Regions from separate parts of the Mesorhizobium sp. LNHC221B00 genome, predicted to be linked through region 1. Evidence: riboswitches for the same ligand, from Rfam matches in the RefSeq annotation. Region 1 holds a riboswitch; each other region holds the start of a gene.

Region 1 (3,916 bases):
AGCATCGAGCGGTAGAAGAGGATCGGGATGACTGGCGTGGCGTTTCCCTCCCCCTCGAGGGGAGGGTGGCCCGCAGGGCCGGGTGGGGTCGGTACGACCGGGGGCGACGTTTCCTTGAGTCGGCGCGCTCCGGAGAGGACCCCACCCCCGGCCGGCGGCCGGACCCTCCCCTCGAGGGGGAGGGGGACGATGCCGCGTGTGGGCTCGTAGTAGCCGACTTTTGGAACTTCGACCGGCTCGGCAATTTCCGCATCCTGCCCCGCCAGCCCCGCCAGCCTCCGCATCAGCGCACTCATATTGGCCGGGCCGCCCTCGCGGAAATAGCCGAGCAGGCTATCCAACTCCTCGCGCGGCAGCGTCGAGGCTTCGATGAGGCGGAGATCCTCGTCGTGGCTCTCACCCGGCAGCAGCGCCAGTTTTATGCCGTGCGCGCGGGCAGTCGCGGCAAGCTGGTCGCAGCCGTAGCGCCACCAGTCGTAGCCGCCGAGGATGCGCACGAGGATGATCTTGGCATGGCGGGCGACGCTGTCGACCCAGAGGTCGACGGACATGGGATGACGCAGGTCGCGCAGTGCGGCGAGCCGCATCGAGGGCAGGCGGCCGGCGTCGGCCTTCCACGCCGCCGCCAGTCCGGCCAGATCGCTGTCGGTGAAGGACAGCGCCACGATATCCGCCGGCGTCTGCCGCAGGTCGACCGGCTCGGCGAGATCGTCGAGCGAGACGGAAGTCGTGGTGAGGATGTGCATCGCGGCCTGTCCGAGATCAGCCGGCGAGTATGCGTTCGATCGCCGGGCGGTTCAGCCCCTTGAGGCCGATGACGACCAGGCGCGAGCGGCGATCGTCCTCGGCGGTCCAGGCGCGATCATAGTAATGATTGACGCGTGGGCCGACCGCCTGCAGCAAGAGCCGCATCGGCTTGCCGCCGACCTCGACGAAGCCTTTGACGCGCAGCACGTTTTCCTGCTCGGCGGCGTTGGCGACGCGCTTTGCCAGCTCGTCGGGATTGGCGATCGAGGGAATGTCGACGATGAAGGTGTCGAAGTCGTCATGCTCGTGGTCGAACGCACCGTCATGATGGGATTTGCGGTTCTCGATGTCGTCCTCGACGGCGAGGCCGAGGCCGAGCAGCACGGAGGGATCGACCTTGCCATGCGAGGTCGGCACGATCTTCACGGCGCGGGCGGAGTGTTCGTTGATGATGGCGTTGGCGCGGGCTGAGCCTGCGGCGTCCATCAGGTCGCTCTTCGACAGGATGATCAGGTCGGCGCAGGCGATCTGGTCCTCGAACACTTCCTCGACCGGGTCGTCATGGTCGAGGCTCTCATCCTGAGCGCGCTGCGCCTGCAGCGCGTCCATGTCGTTGGCGACGCGGCCTTCGGCCAGCGCCGGGCCATCGACCACGGCGATGACGCCGTCGACCGTGACGCGGCTTTTCACCGTCGGCCACTGGAAGGCCTGGACCAGCGGCTTGGGCAGAGCCAGGCCGGACGTCTCGATCAGGATGTGATCAACCTTCGGCGTCAGCGCCAGGATCTGGTCGAGCGCCGGCACGAAATCGTCGGCGACGGTGCAGCAGATGCAGCCATTGGCCAGTTCGACGATGTTTTCCTCCGGGCAGGTGTCGATACCGCAGCCCTTCAAAATCTCGCCGTCGATGCCGATGTCGCCGAACTCGTTGACGATGATGGCAATGCGTTTGCCGCCGGCGTTTTCCAGGAGATGGCGGACCAGCGTCGTCTTGCCGGCGCCGAGAAAGCCGGTGACGACGGTGCAGGGAACGCGGGAAAGGTTGGCGGACGAATCTGGAGCGGTCATGGTCAGTCCTTCAGCATGTCGAGAGGAGGGATGCGGGCAACGAGGCCGCGCTTGAGGCTATCGGGCCGGCCACGCCATGGGATGAGGCCGTCGGTGGAAGTGGCGAAGAGCTTTGCGCCGGCGACAAGGTCGGCGCCGCTGGCCGTGGTCAGGTCGCCGAAGACATAGCTCCAGCAGCCGTCGCGCAGGATCGCGGCGCTGAGGCGGCGCTTGCAATTGCCGAGGCATTCGACGGTGCGGACGCGGATATCTTCGCCCGAGGCGGCGTTGCGCGTATCCTCAGCCAGCAGTTCGCCGGCGCGGGGATGGGCGTCGGAGCCGGTTTCGTCACGGCACGAGGCACAGATGATCACGGTGACGCCGGACAAGGCATCGCTGTCGGCGGACGAATTGTCCGCTGTGCCAGCCGAAAAACTGCTGTTCTGGTCCAAAAACCGGGCTCCTTGCCCGGAAACCCGCCGGGCGATCGGATTATGTTGTCGCAGACGGCAGGTCTCCTGGCTCGCGGGTCATCGCCTTGGTTAGCCGCCTTCCCGGGAATTCCCAGTGGCTTTCGGCCTTGGCTCGTCGCTTACAGTTGCGGGGACAGCCGCGGATTTGAGATTTTTTCATCCCGCACCGCATTCCCTCTTAGCCCCTCTCATTGAAGAGAAGAGACCGTCTGGAGCGGATTTAGGCTGTTGCGGGCAGGACTGTCAACGCGGGCCTACGACATGGCGATGTCGGCAAGTGACGGTCCGAGGTCGCCAGCGGGCGTCACTTCCATGCGCTCAAGCCCGAGCCAGCCCTGCATTTGCTTCAATTCCTCGAAAAGCTGGGCGGCGGTTTCAGGCGGTGCGCCAGCTTCGGCATAGGCTGCGTGGACGCGTAGCACACTCGCCGGCCGATCGGCCTTGAGATCGACGCGCGCTACAATCCTGTCGCCGAGCAGGAACGGCAGGACGTAATAGCCGTATTGGCGCTTTTCGGCCGGCGTGTAGATCTCGATACGGTAGTGGAAATCGAACAGCCGCTCCGAGCGCGAGCGTTCGAAGACCACGGGATCGAACGGCGCTAGCAAGGCACGGGCGTCGATTTTCCTGGGCAGACGGGCATCCTTGTGCAGGTAAGCGGGCTTATCCCAGCCTTCGACGCGCACCGGCAGCAGCTCACCGAGTTCGACCAATTCCTCCAGGCGGCCCTTCATGTCGGCGGGGGAAAGGCGGAAATAGTCGCGCAAATCGCCTGATGTCGCCACGCCGTGGGCGCGGGCGGAGATGCGCAGCAATTCGCGGTGCGCGTCCTCGGCGGCCGGTACGGGCAGGTCTAGGATCGCCGGCGGCAGCACGCGCTCAGGCAGGTCATAGAAGCGCTCGAATCCGCGGCGGTGCGCCGTCGTGATGCGCCCGGCCCAGAACAGCCATTCGAAGGCATGCTTGGCGTGGCTCCAGCCCCACCAGCCGCCCGAGCCCTTCTGGCCTTCGAGCGCGGAAGCAGCGATCAGGCCGCGCGCGACGACCTCGCGGTAGATCTCTTCTATATAGGCGGCGTGCTCACGGCCCCATTTGGCCAGCCCCAGATACATCTCTTTGCCTTGCTCGGCGCGCTGCATGCGCCAGCGCATCAGCGGCCAGGTCTCCACCGGCAGGAAAGAAGCCTCGTGCGCCCAGTATTCGAACACCGTGCGCTTGCGGGTGACGGCGGCGTTGTCGAGCAGAGCGAGCGGGTAGGGGCCAAGGCGCGAATAGAGCGGCATATAATGCGCGCGCACCACCGCGCTGACGGAATCGATCTGCAGCAGGCCGGTGCGGGACAGAACGCGGGCGAAATGACGGCGGTCGGGCGTGCCATTGGGGCGGGGGTCGAGAAAACCCTGAGCGGCGAGCGCGACGCGCCGGGCGGTGGCAAGCGAGATATTTTCCTTCATTCGGATGCGACTCTTGTAACTCGTTGACCGTCGTTTGATGGGTGATTCCTGCCCATCCTAGCAGGGTTTTGGCGGCATCCATGTCAGGAGAGAAAAGTGGAGTAAAAAGCGAAGGAAATCAAACGGGAGCGTATCGGACCAGTTTCTCCGTATATGCCGTCCAGCACCGCCTTTTGAACAAGGTTTGACTTGCTT
Region 2 (3,916 bases), on a different contig from region 1:
GTGCCTCGGTCGGCTATGGCGTCGGCCATATCTCCACAGATCCCGACGGGCCGATGTCCTTTGCCCTATGGGGCGGCGTGGTTGGCTTCGGCGTCGTCTCGATCGCCGTCTACTGGATCCGAGAATACATCCTCTACGTCGTCAAGGCCGGCCATATCGCCGTCATGGTCCATCTGATCGACGGCCAGGACGTCCCCGGCGGCCAGAACCAGATCGCCTATGCCAGGCAAGTCGTGACCGAGCGGTTCGCCGAGGCCAATATCCTTTTCGTCGTCGACCAGTTGGTCAAGGGCGCCATTCGCACTGTCACCGGCCTGCTCGGTAGCATCGCCGCCTTCCTGCCGATTCCGGGCCTGAGCGGTCTTGTCTCCTTCATCAACACGGTGATCCGCCTGTCGCTGACCTATGTCGATGAGATCATCCTTGGCTACAACATCCGCATCAATTCGTCCTCGCCATTCGAGACGGCGCGGCAAGGCGTTGTGCTCTATGCCCAGAACGGCAAGACCATGGTCAAGAACGCCGTCTGGCTGGCGGTCATCATGTGGGGCGTCTCTTTCGTCATCTTCTTGGCTATGCTGGTTCCTGCCGCCGCAATTCTCTTCATCATGCCGGGGCAACTGGCTGGTTGGGCCTTCGTGCTCGCCATCGTCTTTGCCTGGGCGTTCAAAGCGGCTTTCATCGAGCCCTTCGCCATCGCTTGCCTGATGCAGGTCTATTTCAAGACCATCGCCGGCCAGGTGCCCGATCCCGCCTGGGACGCCCGGCTCGCCGAGGCCTCGTCGAAGTTCAGGGAACTCAAGGACAAGGCGCTGGCCTCCTTCGGCGGCTCGCGCTGGGACACGGCGGGCGCGACACGCTGATTGGCCGGGCTTGCCGGCGCGGCATCGACGGCGTTGAGGCGTGCCACCGCCGATTTGAGCCGCACCTCGCCCTGACCGCAAAAAGTCTCGCTCATGATCAATTCGGGCAGCGGCAGGCGTCGGCCCCAGCCATGCGTTTCAAGGTCCGGTTTGGGCGCAAATTCGGAGACCCGACCGACGCAGAGATAGGCGACCGGCGTTACGTGATCGGGAATGGACAACAGGCTTTTCAGCGCCCCGGCCTCGATGATGCTGACCCAGCCGACGCCGACGCCCTCGGCGCGCGCGGCCAGCCAGAAATTCTGCACCGCGCAGACCGTGCTGTAGAGGTCCATTTCCGGATTGTGCCAGCGTCCCAGCGGTGAGCCCTGCGAGCGTTGTCGGTCACAGGTGATGCAGATGTTGAGCGCGCTTTCGCAGATGCCTTCCAGCTTGAGCTTGCGGTAGAGCGCCTGCCTTTCCTGTTCGATCGCCGGCAATTCCTGCTCGCGCGCGGCGAGGAACAGGTCGCGCACCTCCGCTCGTCGTGCGGCATCGCGAATGACGATGAAGTTCCACGGCTGCATGAAGCCGACCGATGGCGCGTGATGGGCGGCAAGCAGCAGCCGCGCCAGCACCTCATCGTCGAGCGCGTCGGGCAGGAAATGGCTGCGCACGTCACGCCGCGTGAACATGGCGCGGTAGACCGCGTCTCGCGCCATCTGGTCAAATCCGTCGCTACCATGAGCGGTCATGTGTTCCGGCATCGCTTGTCCCCTTGCGATTGCTATCGATGCCAGCCGCCTGACCATGCGGATGACGATGTCTGCCAGGCCGGTCTTCTGGCTTGGGATCAACCCGCGTCCGGTGCCTTCCCGTCATCGACAGTGGCATTTACCGGCGCGGTCCCCCTCACAGCGTTGGGCACGCCACGGGATTCAACCGTGTTCCCGATTCTCCCGCTTGCGGCGGGCACCAGGCAGTGTCGGCGACCTTACGCCGAACCGCCCGGGGCGCCAATCCCCGCAGCGACGCCAATGGACGCAGACGTGATTTTCCCCAGCGATCGAGCCGCGATGCATGGCCATCGCGGCGCCGGGGCACTAGATAGGGAGCATGGCCACTCGTCTCTACACGCATCCGATCTTCCTCGAACACATCACGCCGCCTGGCCACCCCGAGCGGCCGGATCGCTTGCGCGCCATCGAGCGCGTGCTCGACGACGAGGCCTTTGCCGCGCTCGATCGTGTCACGGCGCCGGAAGGTGACGAGGCCACCATCCTCTACGCGCATCCCGCCGATTTCGTCGCCCGCGTGCGCGCCGCCATCCCTGACCAAGGCATCGCCCGGATCGATGCCGACACCACCGCCAGCCCGAAGAGCTGGCAAGCGGCGATCGCGGCGATCGGCGCCGCCAATGCCGCCGTCGACGATGTCTTTGAGGGCCGCGCCGACAATGTGTTCATCGCAGCGCGGCCTCCCGGCCACCATGCCGAAAAAACCACGGCCATGGGCTTCTGCCTCTTCAACACGGCGGCCATCGCCGCGCGTTATGCGCAGAAGAAGCATGGCGTCGAGCGCGTCGCGGTCGTCGACTGGGACGTGCATCACGGCAACGGCACGCAGGACATTTTCTGGGATGATCCCTCGGTGCTCTATTGCTCGACGCATCAGATGCCGCTCTACCCCGGCACCGGCGCGAAAAACGAGATCGGCGCCGGCAATATCGTCAACGCGCCGCTGGCGCCGCAGACCGGCAGCGAGGTGTTTCGCGATGCCTTCCTGTCGCGCGTGCTGCCGGCGCTCGACAATTTCGCGCCGGATTTGATCGTCATTTCCGCGGGCTTCGATGCGCACCACCGCGACCCGCTGGCCGAGATCAACCTGACCGAGGACGATTTCGACTGGGCGACCGGCCAGCTGATGCAGCGTGCCGCGCGCCACAGCGGCAACCGGCTCGTCAGCCTGCTCGAGGGCGGCTACGATCTGCAGGGATTGGCATTTTCGGTCGCCGCCCATGTCGGGCGACTGATGAAAGGATGAACGATGGCTGGTGAGACCAACGAAGACGTCAAGGCGATGAGCTTCGAACAGGCACTCGACGCGCTGGAGAAGATCGTCGATGATCTGGAGCGTGGCGACGTGCCGCTCGACCAGTCGATCAAGATCTATGAGCGCGGCGAGGCGTTGAAGGTGCATTGCGACCGGCTGCTGAAGGCCGCCGAGGATAAGGTCGAGAAGATCAGGCTGTCGCGCGACGGCAAGCCGGTCGGGACGGAGCCGCTCGACGCGGACTAAAGCAATTCCAGGAAAAGTGTGAGCCGGTTTTCCGTCCGGAATTGCGTTAAAACAAAGAGATAGAACCGCTCTTGGCGCGCGGTCTCACCGGTTTTTGGACACGATCATGACTAAGGATAGAGTTCGTCCCGATTGAAACGGCTCCAGGACAAGAGGAGATACGGAAGCGATGTGCAGAAACATCAAGACCCTGTTCAATTTTGATCCGCCGGCAACCAACGACGAAGTCCGCGACGCGGCACTTCAGTTCGTCCGCAAGCTGAGCGGAACGACGCGGCCCTCGAAGCAGAACCAGCACGCGTTCGACCATGCGGTCGAAGTCATCGCGGCATCGGCGCGCGAGCTTCTCGATTCGCTTGAAACCAACCAGCATCCGCGCAATCGCGAAGAGGTTGCGGCCAAACTGCGGGCAAAGGCGGCGATCCGCTTTGCCTGATGTGGCCAGGGCGGTCCTTGGCCGCTGACAAGGAGAGTTCATGAGCTTCTTCCCCGGGGAGGATCCCGAAGCCGGCGACGCCTTCGCAAGCGACCAGATCGAGCTGATGGTCATCCCGAATGCCAAGGACATTGGCGGCTTTGAAGTCCGCCGCGCCTTGCCGACCGCCAAGAGACGGCTGGTCGGTCCGTTCATCTTCTTCGATCGCATGGGCCCGGCCATCCTGCGCGCCGGCCAGGCGCTCGATGTCCGCCCGCATCCGCATATCGGCCTGTCGACGGTAACCTATCTGTTCGACGGCAAGATCCGCCATCGTGATTCCCTCGGCACCGAAATGGTG
Region 3 (3,916 bases), on a different contig from region 1:
CCGAAAACGGCCTGGACGGCAGCGGCAGCAAGGATGATCTTCTTCATTTCAAGTCTCCTGAAGTCTCGAATTCCACGGCATGGCGGGCAAACCCGCCATTGCCGGGTCGGCTTTAGTTGTTGCCGAAGAGGTTGTGGTCGGCGCCGACGACAGGCTTCTGGTCAGCCGGTTCCGACTTCTTGGTCGAAGCCGTGTACGAATTGTCGGTCGAAGTCACGGCAGGCTGGTTGGCGCCATAGTTGTCGCTGCCGGCGAGAGCGCTGCCGGAAATGGCCAGAACGGCGGCGGCAGCAAGAATGATCTTCTTCATTTCAAGTCTCCTGAATTTTGATGGGTTTTTGAGTTCGCCAGGACGGCGGGCAAGCAGCCGTCAACCGGCGGTCGCCTGTTAGCGGTTACCGAAAAGGTTGTGGTCGGCACCCTGGACAGGCGTCTGAGCAGCCGGTTCCGACTTCTTGACCGAAGCGGTGTACGAGCTGTCGACGGCAGTGGCTGCAGGGGTCGCATTCGAGCCGTAATGGTCCGAACTATAATGGTCGCTACCAGCGAAGGCGCTGCCGGAAATGGCCAGAAGGGCGGCGGCAGTGAGAACAATCTTTTTCATTTTGGGTACTCCAGTATTTTTCCGTCCGTCTAGCGGCGTGTCTTGGGATGAAATCGCGTCGTTCGGACAGCCCCGATTTGGGAAAGCCAGATGGCCGTTTCCAATCACGAAGTTGTTCCGCGTGGACCATGAATCCACCACTTGAAATTGTACCACCGGCTTCCACATCAATTTTTTTGCTTTTTTTATCAATCAGTTAGAAGGATCAAGGGAGCTATCACCAACTGTGTCGGAGGCCCAGCGTTCACAACGTCCTGCACGCACCGTCAACAGAAACGAACCGTTCGGTTCGATTTTAGGTTTCGCTAATAGTCACTTTTCGAAACTGTTAACCTTTTTTTGGCTCCGGCCAAGGATCGAAAAACAACGTTGGGGTGCTGGCGACGAGCCGGTTTCAACGGTCGCGATCCTTGTAGGGACGATCTTGCATGCGTGTCGCGCCGCATGGATGCGATGTCGTTTTCATGCCGACGCCGCGATGCGTGCCGTGATTAGATCACGCCAAATCAGGTGCCGCTTCGTGACGACGGAGTGGAGAATTGGGAAGCCGGTCAGAATCCGGCGCTGCCCCCGCAACGGTGGTGGAGTTCAAGTCGCAACGGGAGACCACTGGGCGAAAGCCTGGGAAGGTGTCGCGATGGTCCGCAAGGACGACTCCAGAGCCCGGAAACCAGCCCGAGATTGCTAGAACTCGACTGATCGCGGTGGGCGGTCAAGGGGCGGATGATGCATTCCCGGCTGGCGCCGGCCTGCGTCCGATCCTTCCTCCATCACCACCAGTTCAGTCCTTGGATATGAGGACAGGACATGGATGCTCGCAACGACATGCTGAGGCTCTTGAACAGCCGCAGACAGGGCTTTTCGCTGGAACAGCCCTTTTACACCGATCCGGACTACTTCAAGCTCGACATGGAGCTGATCTGGTATCGCGATTGGCTGTTCATCGGCCATGATTGCGAGCTGCCCAAGCCAGGCAGCTTCATCACCGTGCAGATCGGCGACTATCCGGTCGTGCTGGTGCGCGATCAGCAGGGCAAGATAAACGCCTTCCACAATTCCTGCCGCCACCGCGGCAGCCGCGTCTGCAACACCGACAAGGGCATGGCCGCCAAACTGGTCTGCCCCTATCACCAGTGGACCTATGAGCTGGACGGCCGCCTGCTGTTCGCCCGCCAGATGGCCGAGGGTTTCGACAAGAGCCAGTTCGGGCTGAAGCCGGTCGCCTGCGAAAGCGTCGCCGGCTATATCTTCATCTGCCTGGGCAAGGAGCCGGCCGACTTCGCGCCGATGCGGGCGATGATCGAACCCTACCTCAAGCCGCACCGGCTCGGCGAGGCGAAGATCGCCTTCGAGAGCACGATCATCGAGAAGGGCAATTGGAAGCTCGTCTGGGAAAACAACCGCGAGTGCTATCATTGCGCGGGCAATCACCCGGAGCTGTGCAAGACATTCCCGGAAGCACCGACCGTCACCGGCGTGCAGGGCGCCGACAGCGATCCGGAGATGCTGGCGCACTGGGCGAAATGCGAGGCGGCCGGCCTGCCGAGCAAGTTCCGCATCGATCCGGCCGGGCAGTATCGCGCCACCCGCGCGCCGCTGCTGCGCGATGCCGTCAGCTACACGATGAGCGGCAAGCGGGCGGTGAGGAAGAACCTCTCCGACAACGTCTCGGCCGACCGCATCGGCACCTTGATGCACTATCACTACCCGACGACATGGAACCATATCCTCATCGACCATGCCGTGACCTTCCGCGTGCTGCCGATCAGCGCCACGGAAACCGCCGTGACGACCAAATGGCTGGTCCACAAGGATGCGGTCGAGGGCGTCGACTACGATCTCGCCGAACTCACCCATGTGTGGACCGAGACCAACGACCAGGACCGCCGCATCGTCGAGGAGAACGCCTTCGGCATCCTGTCGCCGGCCTATGAGCCCGGCCCTTATTCGGAGTTGCACGAGGGAGGCGTCATCCAGTTCGTCGACTGGTACGCCCGCTTCATCGGTCCGCGCCTTGCCGAAGACGGCAAGCCGGCGCTGCGCAGCGTTGCGTGAGCTCATGTCGCCCAAACACGACATGAGCAGGGCAACAAGGACCAGAGGATGAATGCGATGACCGATCTTGGCCTCTATCGCCATCTCGACCAGATGGCGCCGTGGAACGACCGGCTCCAGGTGCTGGAAGTGATCGGCGTCAGCGATGAGGCGCCCGACGTGAAGACCTTCACCTTCCGGTCCGACAACCAGACCTGGTTCCGCTACAAGCCGGGCCAGTTCGTGACGCTGGAGCTGCCGACTTCGGACGGGCCGCTGATGCGCACCTACACGCTGTCATCGTCACCGTCGCGGCCATTCTCGATCGCGGTGACGGTAAAGGCGCAGGCCGGCAGCATCGGCACGCGCTGGATGTTCGACCATCTGGTGCCCGGCTCGCACGTCAAGGCCTACGGGCCGGCAGGCGACTTCTCGCTGCACAGCCATCCGGCGGCCAAATATCTGTTCATCTCGGCCGGTTCGGGCGTGACACCGATGATGTCGATGCTGCGCTGGCTGAACGACTGCGCGCCGTGGACCGATGTCGGCTTCGTCAATTGCGCGCGGCGCGCGGAAGAGATCATCTTCCGCAAGGAGCTCGAACTGCTCGGCGGCCATATGCCCGGCCTGTCGCTCGGCTTCATGATCGAGGAGCGGTCGAGCCGCGAGGGCTGGTACGGCCATATGGGCCGCATCGACGCGATCCGGCTGCCATTGCTGGCGCCGGATTTCCGCGAGCGCGAAATCTTCTGCTGCGGCCCCGATCCCTTCATGCGCGCCGTGCGCGGCATGCTTGAAGCCTCCGGCTTCGACATGACGCAATACCATCAGGAGAGCTTTGCAGCCCCTGCCGTGGAGGAGGTCCCGGCGCCGTTCGCGGCGCCCGCGGAAGGCGGCACGGTTGTTCCGGTCGAAGCGGCAACGCCAATCCGCTTCTCGCTTTCGGAGGTCGACGCCGAATGCGTCGCCGGCCAGACGGTGCTGCAGACGGCGCGCGCTTCGGGCGTGCGGATTCCCGCCGCCTGCGAATTCGGCCTGTGCGGAACCTGCAAGGTGAAGAAGGTCTCCGGCGATGTCGAGATGAGCCACAATGGCGGCATCCTCGATCATGAGATCGACGACGGCTTCATCCTGGCCTGTTGCTCCAAGCCGCTGTCGGCACTGGAAATCGAGGCGTAACCAGCAGGCAGGGCCTGCGGTCGCGCTCGCCGGGCCTGCGGGCCATCTTGCCAAAAACCCTGCAAATGGTTAGACGCCTCTACAACGGTAGGGTTGACC

The links. A riboswitch is a leader RNA that binds a small molecule or an ion and turns the genes downstream of it on or off. The one in region 1 is predicted to bind cobalamin.
Region 2: another riboswitch for cobalamin. It lies ahead of bluB (5,6-dimethylbenzimidazole synthase); the one in region 1 lies ahead of X741_RS146150 (DUF1636 family protein).
Region 3: another riboswitch for cobalamin. It lies ahead of X741_RS164755 (aromatic ring-hydroxylating dioxygenase subunit alpha); the one in region 1 lies ahead of X741_RS146150 (DUF1636 family protein).

The regions. Positions count from the first base shown of each region.
Region 1 covers NZ_AYWR01000016.1:64,667-68,582, forward strand. The annotation lists gene X741_RS146160 (cobaltochelatase subunit CobN) at 1-746, opposite strand, end outside; gene cobW (cobalamin biosynthesis protein CobW) at 763-1,815, opposite strand; gene X741_RS146150 (DUF1636 family protein) at 1,818-2,246, opposite strand; cobalamin riboswitch at 2,285-2,492, opposite strand; gene X741_RS146145 (winged helix-turn-helix domain-containing protein) at 2,522-3,721, opposite strand.
Region 2 covers NZ_AYWR01000013.1:96,044-99,959, forward strand. The annotation lists gene X741_RS148955 (hypothetical protein) at 1-863, shown strand, start outside; partial or broken gene bluB (5,6-dimethylbenzimidazole synthase) at 980-1,654, opposite strand; cobalamin riboswitch at 1,657-1,837, opposite strand; gene X741_RS148950 (histone deacetylase family protein) at 1,959-2,885, shown strand; gene X741_RS148945 (exodeoxyribonuclease VII small subunit) at 2,889-3,140, shown strand; gene X741_RS148940 (DUF2277 domain-containing protein) at 3,310-3,576, shown strand; gene X741_RS148935 (pirin family protein) at 3,617-3,916, shown strand, end outside.
Region 3 covers NZ_AYWR01000001.1:312,243-316,158, forward strand. The annotation lists gene X741_RS164770 (DUF680 domain-containing protein) at 1-47, opposite strand, end outside; gene X741_RS164765 (DUF680 domain-containing protein) at 113-310, opposite strand; gene X741_RS164760 (DUF680 domain-containing protein) at 389-604, opposite strand; cobalamin riboswitch at 1,096-1,298, shown strand; gene X741_RS164755 (aromatic ring-hydroxylating dioxygenase subunit alpha) at 1,412-2,659, shown strand; gene X741_RS164750 (hybrid-cluster NAD(P)-dependent oxidoreductase) at 2,717-3,817, shown strand.